Regions from separate parts of the Teredinibacter sp. KSP-S5-2 genome, predicted to be linked through region 3. Evidence: predicted binding sites of a transcription regulator. Region 3 holds the regulator's gene; each other region holds the start of a gene.
The links. The regulator LexA, encoded in region 3, represses DNA repair genes until DNA is damaged. The targets are predictions, from matches to a motif close to ACTGTNTNTANANACAGT.
Positions count from the first base shown of each region.

Region 1: the regulator LexA is predicted to act here: its motif matches at 1,924-1,941, upstream of imuA (translesion DNA synthesis-associated protein ImuA).
Region 2: the regulator LexA is predicted to act here: its motif matches at 2,207-2,224, upstream of ruvC (crossover junction endodeoxyribonuclease RuvC).
Region 4: the regulator LexA is predicted to act here: its motif matches at 3,465-3,482, upstream of dinB (DNA polymerase IV).

Region 1 is NZ_CP120416.1:250,949-255,551, forward strand. Features, by position in the region: gene P5V12_RS01195 (DNA polymerase Y family protein) at 1-1,102, opposite strand, end outside; gene imuA (translesion DNA synthesis-associated protein ImuA) at 1,095-1,904, opposite strand; gene P5V12_RS01205 (hypothetical protein) at 2,051-3,205, shown strand; gene P5V12_RS01210 (ROK family protein) at 3,260-4,153, shown strand; gene P5V12_RS01215 (alpha/beta hydrolase family protein) at 4,166-4,603, shown strand, end outside.
Region 2 is NZ_CP120416.1:3,292,536-3,297,138, forward strand. Features, by position in the region: gene ruvB (Holliday junction branch migration DNA helicase RuvB) at 19-1,029, opposite strand; gene ruvA (Holliday junction branch migration protein RuvA) at 1,045-1,665, opposite strand; gene ruvC (crossover junction endodeoxyribonuclease RuvC) at 1,684-2,205, opposite strand; gene P5V12_RS14145 (sulfotransferase family 2 domain-containing protein) at 2,405-3,067, opposite strand; gene asnB (asparagine synthase (glutamine-hydrolyzing)) at 3,086-4,603, opposite strand, start outside.
Region 3 is NZ_CP120416.1:1,892,777-1,897,379, forward strand. Features, by position in the region: gene topA (type I DNA topoisomerase) at 1-254, shown strand, start outside; gene P5V12_RS08560 (hypothetical protein) at 265-723, shown strand; gene P5V12_RS08565 (hypothetical protein) at 820-1,074, shown strand; gene P5V12_RS08570 (SulA-like leucine-rich domain-containing protein) at 1,101-1,499, opposite strand; gene lexA (transcriptional repressor LexA) at 1,502-2,107, opposite strand; gene P5V12_RS08580 (hypothetical protein) at 2,419-2,586, opposite strand; gene P5V12_RS08585 (glutaredoxin family protein) at 2,670-3,059, opposite strand; gene P5V12_RS08590 (xanthine dehydrogenase family protein molybdopterin-binding subunit) at 3,262-4,603, opposite strand, start outside.
Region 4 is NZ_CP120416.1:663,647-668,249, reverse strand. Features, by position in the region: gene gcvP (aminomethyl-transferring glycine dehydrogenase) at 1-1,478, shown strand, start outside; gene P5V12_RS03125 (biopolymer transporter ExbD) at 1,673-2,095, opposite strand; gene dinB (DNA polymerase IV) at 2,342-3,448, opposite strand; gene P5V12_RS03115 (hypothetical protein) at 3,954-4,603, shown strand, end outside.

The DNA.
Region 1 (4,603 bases), 1.6 Mb from region 3:
ATTCCAGTAACTGACTATCTCCTTTTTGGGGTTGTGTTTTCTGGCAAATTAATTCCAGTGTGTCTACTTCAAAATTAAGCGCAACCGATTCCAGTTTTATTCGACTTAATTCATATAAAACGTTTAATTGACTGTGGTTCTGATCGAATCGGACAGTAATTTGCTGTTGGTTATGATAAATGTCAGACAGGCACCATGTTATTTCCTGGCACTGATGCTGCCTTTTTTGCAGGTAATCACTGAGTCTTTCCAGCAAAAACAACATAGGTTGTTCGAGCTGGTTATGATTACTCACAGGGTAATCGAATTGAATATCCTCTATGAAATATTCTTCGGGATGGTAAATCTGAACCGGTGTCTCGAACAAGGCCGTTTGTTTTATCTGACTGTCGATACCAAATATCTCAGCAATATACTGACTGAAGTGATGTCCGAAACGATCACGTAAGCAAGCCAGGCCTTGTTGCTCAACCTGTTGCAGTATGTCGTTCAGGTATTTAAAACCAATTTTCTGTAATGCATTGACTGTGTCGGGGTACTCTCGTAATACGCTTGTTGGCAATTGAGCAAGTTGCTGGATAAAACTTTGAATGTCCTGATTTTCCTGTGTAATCCTTGTTGAATCGGGATCATAGGTTAGCAGCCAGGCTCCAAGTTTAGTGTGAGCCAGCCCGAAACAGGTGGAGAGTGCCATATCCAGTAATAGGGTTTTTATTTGCTTAATTATCGGGAGGAGTCCGCCAAACAGTGATACGCTGCCAGAGAGCTCAAGAATGATTCCGACATCTATGGTATTGTGAATTTGATAATGCTCTATATAAGGTGTGAACTGATATAGCTTTTCCATCAGGTTATCGATCAGTCTTTTTTCTGCTTGAGCATCCCGTTCATAACTTAATGCTCCTGTTAACGCCTGGGCAGTACCCTGTCGTATATTAAGCCTGACACCACAATCCTGCGCTGAATTTGAGGCATAGATCACTCGTTTATTTTCCACTACCGTGGCGATATCTGTTTCGTGAACCGCTAAGGCTTCTAGTGGTAAAGCCTGAAAACGTAAAGCCAGCCAGATTTTGTTTCTGATCGTTCTGACTTTATCCATGAGTTTGTCGGGGTTCTAATGGAAAATGAAAGACGTTTGATGTTGGAATACCTGTTTTAATTGCATTTTTAAATGGTGAGTGGCTTTGATCAACCGACTGAAATTGGTTGTGTGCCGAGTATTTATGCCAATAATCAGGCAAGGCGATTTTAGTTTGTTTTTGTCGTAATTGTCCTTTTTGTTTCAAAATATTTAATTGTATCTGAGTCTCCAATAATTGAATTTTGATTCGTAAACTGGCTGGGGAGCTTTGGCTAATAGTGTGTCGCTGCCGAATGAGGAAAAATAATTGATTGGCACGTGCCGTAGCGAGCTGACATTTACGTAGTTCGCTATACGATAATGATTGTTTAGGTGCCCAGGATAATAAAAGCTGGCAATCTTTTGTCGCGGCCAGTTCAGTAAAACAAAAAATAAATTCCTGTTTGTTCTGGGGGGTAACAATGAGTACCCGATTAATATCGATACCTTGTTGTAATAGCCTGTTGGCAAAAGGCAATGCCGGAGGATTGAGTAATAGGATATATCCGTTTTCCTGCGCCAGTAATGTTGTGATCGCTGGCGTCAGCAATTGCCATTCGGCGGAACATAAACCGTTTTCGGAGCAGAGTTCGATCAAACACCCTTCCGGCCAGCCGCCATGAATCAGTACATTATCGAGTTCTTCATGGCCACTGCTGAGCGCAGCCTGAGGCTCGGTTTTTTGATTGTAACCCCGCCATATGTCTTTGCGGAGTAACAGATCCTCCAGGTTTTTGCCTGGAGGTCTGTTTGGGGGGCAGGACGAGGGAGGGGAGGTCATACAACATCAATAAATCTATACTGTTTTTATATACAGTATATTGGGTTGAGGGGAATTTCAAGTAGATGTTTATACTAAAATGGTATTTTGGTACATTGGGATAGAATTTTCGGCTTTGGTGGTTTCCACGCTGGCGCTGAAGTGGCGTGAATAGAATTATCTATATCTTGCGTCTTTCGTATAAAAAACAATCTATTAAGGATGATGTGATGTTTCTTAAGCTATTGACTTTTCTTGCTCTGATTTTATGTCTGTCCGGTTGTGTTCAGCAGCAATACTTGAAGAAATCTTCTAATGGGAAGGCCTATGTAGAGTTAACAACCATTCTTATTGAAGATAGAGTTGCTCGACAGCATCGAATAATACTTCCGAATCCTGTTGGTATGACCTCTCTCGCGCTTATCGGTATACCTTTGGCTCCTTTGGTAATGTACGACTACTACAAGTCATATAGCGAATTTAATTTTTTGCTAGATGATAAGTTTAAGCAAAAGGTTTTTGAATCGCTTGAATCGAGAATGCGTGAAGTAAAACACGTTGAGATTAAGGGGATTGAAAATATTGATAAAAAGGAAAATATTAATAGTCGAAAATATTATCAACGAAAAGATAAACTACAAAGAGTTATTATTAACCTTGATTATATGTTTAGTAATGACCTGGATGTGATTAATGTTGTTGCAGCTGTTAACGTTATTCCTAAAGAGTCTGTTCGAAGAGGTCAGGGAGAAAGAAGAGCGTCTAGAGTGGAGATGTTTCATATACAGTATCAATCGCCAAGGAGTTTACTTGATCGAGTTCAGAGAACAAAAAAATATACCGAAAGAGATTTTGCCAGAATAGAGGAAAGGTTTAAGCATAGTATGCGTGATGCCAGCTTCTCAGAAAAAGCTGAACTTCGTCGAGAGCATCGACAAAAAAAACAATGGGTGAATAGTTCTGCCTATGCTTATCTAGATGAGCCAGTATATCGGGGTGAATGGACTCAGGATATTGTTGAAGAATATATTATGGAAGGTTTTGACTTGGTGACATATGTTGTTGCAGATGTATTTGGCGAGGATACTATAAGAAAACAAGCAAAATGTGGAAAGAGTTATGCATTGGAAAAGGCATTTTCTGATGAGGTGTCCAATATGAATCTATGTTATTTTGAATTGAATCAAAAGTACTCTGTGCTTTGGTCTGGAGATGATTTTTTTATATATCCAGGAAATGAAGTTGTGAAGAGAAGTCCTCTACATTTGGAAGGTGTTGATAGACTGAGTACAGGGAGATATGTCTTTGAATATCAGAAGTAAATATTCGAGATCGGACATTCGTATTATTAATGTGATTAGCTTTAGGGGGAATGAATGTACGGTGCTATCGAAGCCGGTGGAACCAAATTTGTTTGTGCTGTAGGCACATGTTTGAATGACCTGACGATTGTCTGTTTCCCGACCACGACGCCGGGCGAAACCTTGTCCAAATGCTTCGGTTTTTTTGATAACTACAGTAAAGACTTGAGGGCCATTGGTATTGGTTCGTTTGGTCCGGTTGATTTAAATTCAGAATCAACTTCATATGGTTATATTACCGATACGCCAAAAGCGGGGTGGAGCAATACAGACTTTGTTGGTCCTTTTCGACAGCGATATCAGGTGCCGATTGCGTTTGATACCGACGTAAATGCCGCTGCGGTTGGTGAGTTTGCGTCTGGTGCGGCGCAAGGAGTGGAAAATTTTATTTATATCACCATAGGCACGGGAATTGGTGGCGGAGCCATGGTCAATGGCCAGCTTGTTCACGGCCTTGTTCATACTGAAATGGGACATGTTTTTCTTGTTAAGCACGAGCAAGACACTTTCTCTGGTAGCTGTCCTTTTCACGGTGACCGGTGTTTTGAAGGCTTGGCCTCTGGGCCAGCTATTGAAGCGCATTGGCATGATCGAGGTGAAAATCTGGAGGACGACCATATTGCCTGGCAAATAGAAAGTGACTATATCGCTAAGGCGTTGATTAACTATACCTTTTGTTATTCACCTGAAATGATTGTTCTCGGGGGAAGTATAAGCCTGCGGCCGGGTATTATTGAACAGGTAAGAAAAGCTTTTTTAACCTATATGGGGGGATACATTAAACACGATCGGTTATCTTTGGGGATTGATCAATATATTGTGTTGCCGGGGTTAAAAGAACAGGCAGGCATCTATGGAGCGCTAAAGTTAGCGGAATATAAATTAAAGAATAATGTTGATACTAAGTGAAGTGGGGTTTAAATGAATTTAAGGACAGTAGGACTAAAGATAAGTACGTTATTTGTTTTTCTTGGGGTGTCTTCTTTTTTATCATCTTCTTTTGCATCCTTGCCGGTGGATGCTTATGCAAAATTACCCGAAGTTCGAATGGTTTCGATATCGCCAAGTGGTAACTTGCTTGCTTATCGAAAAACAGCAGAAGGAAAAGATACTTACATTGTTGTTTCCCTCGCTGAAAATAAACTTATTGCTGGGTTAGATGTGTCATCGGTTAACGCTGATACCGCTTATTTTTTAAATGAGAAGAATATTGTGCTGGTTGGCACCGAGCGCCGAAGGGTTGGTGGCTATATTGGTGAGCATAATATTAGTACGGCTTATCTATTTGATATAAAAAGTGGGAAAGTGCGTCAGTTATTGGTGCCAGGCAAGGTGATAGCAGTACAAACCGGGTTGGGA
Region 2 (4,603 bases), 1.4 Mb from region 3:
ACAACTCTGAATAGTTCGTTAATCGTTCTTCTTTGGGGTTAAACCAAAATGATCGTAGGCAAGTTGCGTGGCCATACGCCCTCTTGGTGTGCGGATAACATACCCTTGCTGTATCAAGTAGGGTTCCAATACATCTTCGATGGTATCCCGCTCTTCGCTAATGGCCGCCGCCAGATTATCTACACCAACCGGGCCGCCTTCAAATTTTTCAATCATGGAGAGAATCAAACGTCTATCCATGTGATCGAACCCTTGATGATCAACACCAAGCATATTCAATGCTCTGTCAGCCAAGTCCGAGGTCACAATCCCATCGCCTTTTACTTCCGAAAAGTCGCGAACACGACGAAGCAAACGGTTGGCAATTCTGGGGGTTCCCCTGGCTCTTCGGGCGACTTCGAAAGCCCCTTCCGGCTCCATTTGAATGCCCATAAGCGAGGCCGAGCGTTTCACGATATGAGTCAGGTCTTCCACATTGTAAAACTCCAGACGCTGTACGATACCAAACCGATCCCGCAACGGAGAAGTAAGCAGCCCCGCCCGAGTAGTTGCACCAACCAAAGTAAATGGCGGCAGATCGATTTTAATTGAGCGCGCCGCAGGGCCTTCACCAATCATGATATCAAGCTGGAAGTCTTCCATCGCCGGGTAGAGAACCTCTTCGACCACGGCGCTCAAACGGTGGATTTCATCAATAAATAACACATCACCCGGTTCAAGGTTGGTCATCATCGCAGCTAAATCACCTGCTTTTTCCAGCACTGGACCAGATGTGGTTTTCAGGTCTACGCCCATTTCCGCCGCGATAATATTGGCCAAGGTGGTTTTACCCAAACCGGGAGGGCCAAATACCAACGTATGATCAAGCGCTTCACCACGGCCCTTGGCAGCATGGATAAAGATATCCATCTGCTCCTTAACAACAGGCTGCCCGATGTAGTCTTTTAAGGTTTTTGGGCGAACAGCGCGATCGAGCATCTCTTCCTTGGGTTTTGCTCCGCCACTGATAATGCGATCTTCTTCAATCATGGAATAGCTCGTAGTTTACGCTGGTAACATGGATCTCAATGCAAGCCGAATAAGCTCTTCACTGGTTTGAACGTCGCTCGTATATGAACTCGCAACCACTTTGGCTGCATCGGTGGGCTTATACCCCAAGGCAACCAAAGCTGCTTCCGCATCGGCAATCAAAGTATTGGGGTCCAGCGGGTTATTATGTTCGATATTAATAATCCCTGCTTGAGCGGGCTCCGCAGCCTCTCCCCATCCTTTAAGCTTGTCTCTCATTTCGATGATTAAACGTTCCGCGGTTTTCTTACCCACTCCCGGTACTTTAACCAAAGCAGAGACATTATCTTGCATCACACAACGAACAAAATCGGTCGTTTCCATGGACATAATACCCACAGCCATTTTCGGGCCGACTCCGTTAATTTTGATTAACAGACGAAATAGTTCACGGTCTTTTTTATTGATAAAGCCAAAAAGCTGCTGTGCGTTTTCACTGACCGAAAAGTGGGTATACAGTGTCACAGATTCCCCGGCTGCGGGCAGCTGGAAGAACGTGGTCATGGGTGACTGCACTTCGTAGCCAACCCCGTTTACATCGACCAAAAGCCAAGGCGCAAGCTTTTCAATTAATGTTCCGGAAAGGAAACCAATCATAATTCTGACCTATACCAATTAACGAAGGCGTCCGGCTTTATAGCGACCACGCCCGGCAAGACTAATAAGGTGTTTTTGGGTGTTTGCATGGCATATAGCAACAGCAAGTGCATCCGCCGCGTCTTCTTGTGGGGTTTTAGTCAAGCCAAGCATGGTTTTCACCATATGCTGGACTTGGAATTTGTCGGCAGCCCCGGTTCCGACCACAGATTGTTTTACTTTTCGCGCTTCATACTCAGCAACAGGTAAATCACAATTCATTGCCGCAACTATAGCCGCGCCCCGCGCCTGGCCAAGTTTAAGCGCGGAACCCGCACTTTTTGACATAAAAACCTGTTCAATGGCGAATTCATTGGGAGAATATGTGTGAATAACTTCAGAGACAGAATCAAAGATGAGCTTTAATCGCTCTGGCAACAAGTAGGTTTCGGGGATGCGAATAACGCCGCTGGAAACATACGCCAGCTTGCCACTTTGCACTGTGATCACCCCAAACCCTGTTTTTCTTGACCCGGGATCTATCCCAAGAATGGTCTGCATATCTGTATTTATATTCAGTAGTTTATGGGGAGTTTTTCAGTATTAGCAATCCCAGTCAAGGCCTAATTCGCCCGAGAGAGCAGCGTTGTACGGGGAAGACATCAAAAACCGCCTATTTAAAGATGAACTGACCGGACTAACGGAACATCTAAACGTGTTTTTGAAACGATTATGCCACTCTAGTATATATTTTGTTCAGCTAGACGTTAGGTTGGTCATAATTATATGCCAACATCTCAATATCCTTCGCAAAATGCTTAGCGACCATTTCCGCTGTGTCGTCGGCAAAATACTCTCGATAGTCCTTACCACGCTTACCTTTACGTTTATGGGGCAAACTTATTGAGACACCAATATGATCACAGACCGCTTTGAAATCCTCCTCTATTCGCTCATACCTGCCAATAAAGTCCATCTGCGAATTACCGTGTAAGTCCACCAGATAATCTGACTGAAGAGATAGTGACGTATCAATATGATATTGATAGGGGCGCTCCGGGTTAAACTTCCAGCGCATAAACTCGTTAAAATCCGTTATACCATTCATAAACTGAGGGCGTTCTCGCTGTATATGGTGGAACGAACTTACTTGCAAATCCCAAGGGTTTCTAACAAAGGCAAACTTATATAACTGATTAAAAAACTCTTCTGGCAGCATTTCTTTAGCGGCAATAATGTGTGAATGCCGGGGGAATTTCATACCCAGTTTATGGCCGGTCAAACCGCTAATTTTATGTGCGGGCCACATCAAATAGTACATAGGGTCTTTCCAACGCAAGGTATTCAACGCCGCGCGCACACTCGTACCACCGGTTTTAGCAATATGAACAAATAAAAAATTATATTTATGGGAAAGTAACATAGTTTTCTCTAAAGATGATTAAACCCAGTCTAGCGGGTTTTCTATCGGCGATGGCGCCCGAGCTGGCTGCTCGACAAATAACCGGTACCAAATTGCAAATTGCATTAATCCCCATATTTCCCGGGACAGGTTCTGTCCGTTCTGGTGAGAATGAATCACGGATTTTACACCCTCAACGGACAAATGGGCTTTGATTCCTGGATTTGAACATAGCTTTTGTCCAAGCTGATCAACAAAATCACCGGTCATCCATTCCCGAACGGGAACATAAAAACCTTTTTTCGGCTTTTGTAAATGCTCACGAGGCAACACTTTATTCGCCCACTGACGGACAAACCACTTCCCTCTTTTGGCCGGGTATTTCAACTCATCCGGCAGTGATAAACCAAACTCCACAATTCGGTGATCCGCAAAAGGCACTCGCCCTTCCAGGCTGAAGGACATCATCATCCTGTCGGCTTTGACAAATAAGTTGTCAGGCAATGCGCTCACCAGATCTACATACTGTGCTTTTTGCATCCGGCTCCAGTTTTTGGGTAATGATTTCCATAACTGGGTGTAGTGCGCGCGAATATCAATTTGTTTAATTCTATCTGGAAAGACTTGCGCTTGAGCGGTGCGATTCCATTGGCCTCGGGTTTTTATTCCCCCGGCACCAAAGATCATCGACTTGAGTTTGTTTTCTAAAGTGGGCGCATAGCGCCGATAGCCCGCGAAGGATTCGTCACCACCTTCACCGGAAAACACCACTTTTAATTCTTTTCCAGCAACTTCCGATAACAGCGATGTCGGTAACGATGCGTAATCTCGCATTAAGTCGTCTGCGGCCCAGATGCTATACACAATACGTTGAAACAAATCATCGCGACCAACACGAATAGATTGATGATCCGCGCCAAAATGTTTTGCCAGTATTTCGGCGTCTTGAACTTCGTCTTTCAGTGTTGTCCCAGAGTAACCAATAGAATATGTTTTTAATCCCTGCCCTTTACGCTTAGCTAACTCTGCCAACAACAAGGATGAGTCAATACCACCAGAAAGGAACAACCCGAAAGGGACATCCGCTCGCATATGCTCGGTCATGACTTGATCAAACAACGGCTCAAACGCAGTTACTGCATCCTCATAATCAATTTCTTGCGGGGTAACAGCAGAGGCATCCCAGTACTTCTCATGGCGAACTCCGCCGTTGGCAACCACCAAGTATTCACCGGGCAATACTCGCGATATACCGCGGAATATGGTCTCCCGACCGGTATTAAACTGGTACTGAAAGAAGTGAATAAGCGATTCGTCATGTATCTCTGGCGAAGAATCCAGTAAAGGTAGTAACGCTTTTATCTCGGAAGCAAAAAAAACGCCTTCGGATGTTTCCGCATAAAAAAGCGGTTTAATGCCTAGACGGTCTCGACAAAGAATCAGTTCTTCGGTTTGACTATCGTATAAGGCGAACGCGTACATACCATTTAAACGATTAAACCCGTCCAAACCAAACTGTTGATACACCTGCAGTATCGCTTCCGAATCCGACCGGCT
Region 3 (4,603 bases):
AGGAAATTTTGCCGTATAAAGGCGAGCTTGACCCAAAATACAAGCATCTATTGTCTGCTCCTGTGGAAGATAACGAGGGGCGTGACACCATTATCCGTTTTAGTCGGAAGACCAAAGAACAATACGTGCAGTCGGAGGAAGAGGGTAAGCCTACTGGATGGAAAGCTTTTTATGAGGGCGGTCGTTGGGTTGTGACTGAGCCAGGGGCAAAACAAACAAAACGAAAAACTACCGCGAAAAAGAAAAAGGCGTAAAACACTCCAAATGAAGAGTATTGAAGAAGCCTTTGTGTTACAGCAGTTAAGCTTTGCACGCTTACAGATACGGGCGTGCAAGCATGCGGGTAATGCTTTTGATCTGACAGGTTACCATCAGGCTGCTGTATTACAGCTTCTATTGGGGGTGGACGGTTACCTAAACCATATATCTCACAATCGTTTGGGGTTGACTGACTTAAAAGGGCTTGAGCCAGATAGTTTGGATCCTGTTCTTGTTGAGTGGTTTAATTTAGCCATAGATCCAAACTCCTGGTTGTCTAAGTTGGATGCGTTGCAAAAAGGTTTACGAGACTCTGCAAAAGCTAATACCAACGAGCTGCTTATTGCTTCCAGTGATATAAAACCGCTTAAACTGGAAGATATAACGACTCAAGATTTAGACAAAATTCTTGCGTCAGCTAAAGACTTGGTAAATAGATCGATCAGCAGTCAGATCGAATACTAGCGTTAATAATTCCTTCCTGATTATCTCGATAAGCCAATTTAAACGGGCAAATAGGCATTTCTAGTGTTAGAATCCCTGCATAGACAGGAGAAGTTGATGTCCCAATCTGTATTATATGAAATTGTAGAATTACCAAATGGTGATATCGCCTTGCAGCGTGCTGACGAGCAAGGGGAGCCTTTGGTTTCTATACGTTTCTCCAAAGAGTCTTTGTATTTCTTAAGTGATTCGAAAATTACTGTTGCTAAAGCAATGATTGAAGCTGGCTTAGAAGCCGCTGGTGATATTGAAGATAATCAAGACGACCTGTGGGATGACGCGTTAATCTCTGACCATAAAACACTTCATTAATACCATGAAAACTGGGAAACCCCAGTTTACCGGTATCTCAATACTAACCCCGTACTGTTTCCAAGTTGTGCTGCCTGCTCAAACTCATTTATTTCACTTTCTTTAAGTTTATCAAGGGTAACCACAACCGATGAGCTAGTCCCATTTCGTAGGGCCTCCCAGAACATCCAAATAGAATCAGATAGGGATTTGGAATATATCACCCTTACGTTTTTACAAGAAAACCCATTGTTCAGCAGAGTCTTTTTATCAATCGGTTGATCCGTAATCCAGGTAAACCATTTGTCTTTTGCTTGCCTGCTGAGCTGAGCGAGCATCGGCATCACAAACTCCGCTGACGAATCGGATTTGGGTAAAACTATTTCCGTTAAGTTACCAGAGTGGGATGGTTTCTCGTTTGTATAGGTATTATCTAACGCTAACATGTCTAGATTCCTCGTCTAATCACACCGACGCTTAAACCTTCAATGGAAAAGTTTGAATCCCTTAAATCCACTTCAATAACCTGAAAGTCTGTATTCTCTGGGTGTAACTCAATGACCGCACGATTACCAACGCGTTTAAAGCGCTTAACTGTTACTTCATCTTCGATGCGGGCTACAACAATATCGCCATTTCTGACTTGTGTGGTGCTGTGAACCGCTAGTAGGTCACCGTCCAGAATCCCTACGTCCTTCATACTCATACCGTGAACGGTTAGTAGGTAATCCGCCTTTGGGCTGAACATATTGCTTGGAATTTCACAATAATCCTCAATGTGTTCTTCTGCGAGAATAGGGCTACCAGCGGCAACACGCCCGACTATTGGCACGCCCTGATATGCTTCGGGGAGACGAATACCTCGGGATGCTCCGGATACCATTTCAATCGCCCCCTTTTTTGCCAAAGCCCTTAGATGTTCTTCAGCCGCATTGGCAGAACGAAAGCCAAGGGATTTGGCGATTTCTGCCCGTGTAGGGGGGTAACCGGTTTCTTCGATATGCTCTTTGATTAGACTCAGAACTTCTTGCTGGCGTGCCGTAAGTTTGATCATATGTGCTCCGAGGCAGTATTCTGTCTAAATGTACAGTGTTAATATATACAGTACTTTTACTGTATGCAAGTAGTTTGTCGAAATTTGTGTGTTCATCGGTGCGACATTTGTCTACACGGCGTTTAGGGGGTATCTGGAGAACGTATTATTTTCTGAGTGGCGATGTATTCGAGAGGCGGTTGACCTTTAGTTCAGATCAAGTGGTCGTGGACGGGGTTGGGATGGAAGCTAAAAGGGGAGCCAGTCTGGGATTATGGGTTAAAACGAACTATATAGCGAGCCCAAATAAAATGGACCCGCCACTGTGTATCTTAGAATCCTCCATTAAGGCATTGCTGAACACACCATGCAAAGTTATAAGGTCCTTGAACACAGTTTGAAGCAATACAGGTATCTACATCGTCTGCATAACTCATTGCTGCAATTGCACAGCCAACACCAAAAGCAACGGAAGCGATAGCGATTTTAATTTTTTTCATAGTTAAGCCTCTTTGTTTGTGGTTGATAACACTACAGGTACTACATTAATGACAGTATTTGTCAGTGAATGTAATTCGATAAATCAGCTGTTTATTTGACTAATCTTTTTGATTAGTTCTTCTTGATTAAATCCTCGGATTAGGGTGTTTCCAATGAGTATTAACGGTGTCCCCTGGCCATTTAATTGATTAAATTCGTGTTTTGCTGATGGAGATGTTTCAATATCTTTTTCGAGGTATGGGATATTTTTATTGTCCAGGAATGATTTTAGATTTTTGCAATAGTTACACCATTTTACGGTGTAAATGATGAGCTGATTTTCTTCTGATACGCCGTATTGAGAATAATCCCCTTGTTCAGTTTTTGGTGAGGCGAAAAATTGCTTAATGACTGGGGTTGCTGTGTAGGTTAAAGCAAAGCCGAGTATGCCGCAGAAAAAGATTGTTGCGAATAGGGAAATTCCTTTTTTCATTATTAATCTCTTTTCTTGTTTTTATATTTTTATACTGGAAAAAAATATTGCTAGCAACATCGATACAAGTAAATTATTTGATATTGAGAATAAGTATGCAGATATTTTTTGTTCTTGTTGTTATGGGTGGCGGGATGAAGATTGTGGCGACGGCTCTTTCTTTGGAAGAGGGGATACATTGTGAGAAAACTGATTTTCTTACTTAGGCAAAATCAATATCGAATGGTAGTTGACGGATTCTTTTGCCACTTGCTTCGTAGATGGCGTTGGCTAATGCGGGGAGAAATGGCAAGTGGACAGCTTCTCCTACACCTTGAGGCGATACATCGCTGTCTAAAATTAACGTTTCGACTAAAGGCATATCAGTAATGGTGGGAATAGGGTAATCATCGAAATTACTTTCAACCGCTGCGCCACTTTTTATTTGAATGCCCGAATATTTTATGTCCTTTATCATCATTAGCACGCCACCTTCGTTTTGCGCTTTGACTGTATCTGGATTAATGATAATGCCGCAGTCGATAACGGATACCACTTTGTCTATTTTTAGCTTGCCACTAAAGTAGCTTACTTTGACGCAATGAGCGCTTACGCAGCCCGCCAGTTCCGTTATGGCGATACCTTTTCCGCAACCACATTTGCTTTTCTCGTTCCAGTTAACCAAGTTTGACAGGGCTTTTAACACACGGGTGTGCCTTGGCTTGTGAGCTAAAAGTTTTAACCTGACGGTCATTGGGTTCTGGTGTGTCTGTGCACATATCTCGTCGATAAACGATTCATGCGCAAAGGCATTGTTTGGTGCGTAAACACCGCGAAACCAGCTGATGGGAATTTTATTAAATTGACGATTGAATTTATATGCTCGGTTAGCAATTGCGTAATCTGTTATGCCGTTGGTGATATATTTTTCTGCAGAGTTGGGATTTTGCGCCTCTATTTGATTTGCTTGGTCTTGTGCAATTATCGTGTGAGTCAGTGATTCAATTTCGCCTTCTTCGGTCAGCTTTGCCTGTAAGTGATTTAAACTGGCAAATCTAAAAGGGCCTTGTGTTATATCGTCTTCTCTTGTCCAAATAACCTTAACGGGCTTTTGTAATTTTTGGGATAAATATGCTGCTTCAAGGCAGAAGTCTGGGATCGATTTCCTACCAAAGCCACCACCGAGATAGGTGACATTGATTTTGACTTGCTGCCATTTTAGCCCCAACAAATTTGCCAATGCATCTTGAGTCCATTGTGGTGCTTGTATTGGTGCCCAGAGCTCACAGTGATTTTCTGTGACATGCGCAGTGGCGTTTAAGGGTTCCATGCAGGCGTGTGCCTGATAGGGACAAAAATAACTTTGGGATAGATTTAACGAGGCATCTTGGGTGTCGAGTTCAGCGAGAGCTTCTATATTCCCATTAGCCTCTAGAGTTATCCCTGTTTTATTTACCTGTTCTTCAAAGTGGTGATAAATGTCACTGCTGTCCAGAGTTTTATCTATTTTTTCCCATTTTATGCGTAGATACTTTCTGGCTTCATTTGCCGTATAGAAATCTTTT
Region 4 (4,603 bases), 1.2 Mb from region 3:
ATGCTCTCAGCCACGATATTTTTGAAAAATATCATTCTGAAACAGAAATGATGCGTTATTTAAAAAGGTTGGAATCTCGCGATATTGCACTTAACCACTCAATGATCCCCCTCGGCTCATGCACTATGAAATTAAATGCAACTGCCGAAATGATTCCTGTTACCTGGCCGGAATTTTCCAATATCCACCCACATGCACCAATTGAGCAGGCTCAGGGGTATATAAAGCTTTTCGATGAGCTTCAAAACATGTTAAAGGCATGTACAGGTTACGATGCAATAAGCCTTCAACCAAATGCAGGTTCGCAGGGAGAATATGCCGGTCTAGTTGCAATAAACAAATATTTTGAACATCAAGGCGAGCTAGATAGAAAAATATGCCTAATACCGGCATCGGCTCATGGCACCAACCCCGCCTCAGCCCAAATGGCCGGGTTAAATGTAGTCGTTACCAAATGCGATGATAAAGGTAACGTAGATTTACAAGATTTACAGAAAAAAGTAGAAGAACACGGAAGAACCATTGCCGCATTAATGATTACCTACCCATCTACGCATGGAGTGTTCGAAGAGCAAGTTAAAGAGATATGTGATCTAGCCCATTCAGTTGGGGCTCAGGTATATATCGACGGCGCAAATATGAACGCACTGGTCGGGCTTGCGGCCCCTGGTGAATTTGGCGGCGATGTCTCCCACTTAAATCTACACAAAACTTTTTGTATTCCTCACGGCGGCGGCGGCCCGGGGATGGGCCCTATAGGGGTAAAATCCCACCTCGCACCATTTTTGCCTGGTCACCCTGAACAAAGCGTACCCGGCACATCGCTGAATAACGGAACAATATCCGCGGCCCCATGGGGGTCAGCAAGTATTCTACCCATAAGCTGGATGTATATTCGGATGATCGGCGCGGAGGGAATAAAGAAAGCAACAGAAATGGCAATACTCAATGCAAATTACGTCGCCCACCGTTTACAAAATCATTTTCCAATTTTGTATACAGGAAGAAATGGGCGCGTGGCTCACGAATGCTTGCTTGACCTACGTCCTGTTAAGGAGCGAAGCGGAATATCTGAAGAAGATATCGCAAAAAGACTGATGGACTTCGGGTTTCACGCACCAACAATGTCTTTCCCCGTTGCAGGGACTTTGATGATTGAACCCACTGAATCCGAATCAAAAATAGAACTCGATCGTTTTTGCGACGCAATGATTCAAATAGCAGAAGAAATTAATCAAGTAGAACAAGGGGATTGGCCTTTGGATAACAATCCTCTGGTCAACGCACCGCATACACTGAATGATATCTTCGATGAAAGCTGGGAGCGCCCGTATTCAAAAGAAACCGCAGGCCGTCCTTTACCCTATTTGAAAGACCACAAAGCTTGGCCGTACGTAAATCGTATAGACAACGTATATGGGGACAGAAACCTAATCTGTTCATGCCCAGGCATTGAATCGTATCAAGACGTTGAGTAAAAAGATGCGCTCACCGGAAAAAGGTGGGCAACAGACCTCTTTCCAAATAGATACACACACATTAGCCGTATATTTGTCTCAATAATACAAAAACAGATAAACCTGAAAAGAGCGCACAAAAAAAGCGAACCTATTGGTTCGCTTTTTTGCCGCCCCTGTCTCCAAAAGCGCCAGTTAATTCCAGCTTAACTATATTAATCGCTAAACGGGATTAAGGAGATATTATAAATTTTTGCTTCCCGAGCAGCATCAGCAATTGAAACATATGTTTCAGCTGAAGAAAGTTCGTGCGCACGAACAATTACAGAAGCATCAGGGTTCTCAGCTTTCTTCTGAGCAATCAACGAACGAATAGAACGAACGTCAACACGACGGGTATCTATAAAAACCTCGTCCGAGGACTTAACCTGGATAAGAATATTTTTAGGTTGATCTGAGTCCACCTGATTATCTTGAGGGGTACTTTCCGGAACATTGACCCCAATAGACTTCTCCTTAACAAAGGAGGCTGTCACAATGAAGAAAATCAACATGATAAAGACCACGTCAAGCATAGGGGTTAGGTCAATCTCTGCTTTATCTTCGGCTTCGCCCTTATGTTTCTTTCTACGACTCACGATTTGATCTCCAGAATAGTTAGTTTGGCAGTTACCACTGCCCATAAAACGATCACTAAGCCAAGTATCTTCAGTTTAGCCTAGCCCTCCCCCAGGTAAACCGCAAAGGCGCAAATGGCCACATCAGCTTAGAGGTGTAAGTTTAAACCACCTGCATGTTATTGAATACCCATATATCACACCCAGACGGCAGAATAATGGCTTATGTTGTGCTGAAACATAAAAACCACTAAAAGTGCTGTTTTTTTAGCCATCCAAGGGAAGATTGAGCTGTCGCATTTCTCCGCTCATACAGGATAGACGCAATCCAACTCCTAACAACCTCACAGGCAAGGGATTTCGGCTCCTTGCCACCATCGCCAGGCGCTGAAACTCCTGTGCTGCAGTGGAAACGAATTCAGCCCGATTTCCCGTCCCCCACTTTCGGAGTAGGGATTTTGGTATTACCGCCTCTTTTGTGGTTTGACTGAAATCACTAAACTTAACTTTAACAAAAAATTTTACCGGATCTTCAATTCTCGCCTGCCTGGCTACCCTTTCAGAGAGCTGCTCCAGAACCTCAGACAACCGGGTATTTACCATACTTGTATCAACGATATCCGAGGAAAACGTCCTCTCCACGCTAATTGATTTTCGCGCATCTCGTGGTTTTACAGGCCTATCATCAACCCCCTTAGCCCGCATATACAATTTGTGGCCAAAAGTTCCGAACTGTTTTAGCAAAAAGTCCAACCCCGCCTCTTCAATATCAGCGCAGCATTGTATTCCGTATTTAGCTAAACGATTTTGCGTCACTTTACCGACACCAGGTATTTTTTTGACAGGTAATTCTGCGAGAAAAAACGGAAGCATCTGAGGTGTTATTGTAAAAAGCCCCCCCGGTTTATTCCAGTCACTTGCCACCTTAGCCAAAAACTTAATTGGTGCAACACCAGCGGAAACAGAAATACCTATCTCTCGTTTCACTCTACTCATAATTTCCCGAGTGATTAATGTTGCACTGCCGCGATTTTTATCTGAGAAACTGACATCGATATAGGCTTCATCGAGTGAGACTGTCTCCACTTGATCTGAATACTGGCCAAAAATATTCATCATGCATTGCGAATATTCCCGGTATAGCGGCATGTTAGGTTTAAGCAACAAAATAGATGGGCACAACCTCAGCGCTTCAGCCGAAGACATAGCTGAACAAACACCATATTTTCGGGCTTCATAATTACATGTAGCAATTACCCCCCGCCCGGAAGGGTCGCCTCCAACACCAACGGGTTTATCTTTTAGATAGGGTCTGTTTAACAGCTCAACTGCCGCAAAAAAACAATCTGCGTCGATATGTATGATTTTTTTCATAAAAAAGAACCAAATTACTGTATTAGTATACAGCACATTCATTTTTGAATTATCTTTTTTTATGAAAATGAACAAAAAAATTGTTTTTAAATGCGGGTGCCCATATCTAATCGAGGATCAGCTCAAAAAAATAAGTTCATACAGTATTACAGTGGTCGATTTTTTTTACACTTAGATCAGTTTTGGCTTTAATTTTAAATATTACAGCTTCTGTAACTGATAATATTTAAACAGTAATTTGAATTATGTTTTCCACTTTTTTGTATAGGCTTTTACCAAAAAATAGTTCAAAAAAAATATCAGAATGAACACTTTGTAATACAGAAAAAATTCATATCCCGAAGACTTTTTTGACCAAAAATTAAAAAAATTTAGGTTTTTTTAAAAAAAACGGTAAAAAAATGCAAAAAATCCTTTAAAATCAATAAAAAAGCTTGAATTTTTCTTGTTATTTCGTAATGTAGTGCTACAACTTCTTTAAATCCATAAATAAAGGGTAATTCCGATGGCAGGTCGTAAGGCAAAAGTTGTCGATTCAGTTGCAGCTTTAGAAGCTGAATTGGCTCAACTTAAAACTAAACTAGAGAAAGCGCGTGCAGCAAATGAAAAAGATGCTGCTACTGCCGCCACTCAAACAGCGAAAGCAGCAGCTGCTGCTGCAAGCAAAGCGAAAGCAGCAAAAGCTAAAGTAGCTTCTATTCGCTCCAAAAAGAAATCAGCTGCTCAGGCTAAGCAACTTACTGCTGCAAGAGCGGCTGCCGCTGCGGCAAATAAAGTAGCTACTGAAACAAAGAAAGCTGCTCAAGAAGCTAAATCTGCGCTAGTAAAAGTTAAGGCTGACAACAAACAAGCTACAGCACTTGCTAAAGCTGTTGCTAAGGAAGAAGCTACTCTAGCTAAAAAAGCAGCAGTAGAAGCTAAGAAACAAGCTAAGAAAGACGCAGCAGCAGCTAAAGCAGCAGCGAAAAAAGAAGCTGCAGCAGCTAAAGCCGCCGCGAAGAAAGAAGCCGCTGCTGCTAAGAAAAAAGCCGCCGCAGAAAAGAAAAAAGCTGCTGCTGCTAAGAAAAAAGCCGCCGCTAAAGCCAAAGCTGCAACTAAAAAAGCCGCTGGCAAGCGTGGCCGTCCAGCTAAAGCTAAACCAGCTGCTGCCGCTGC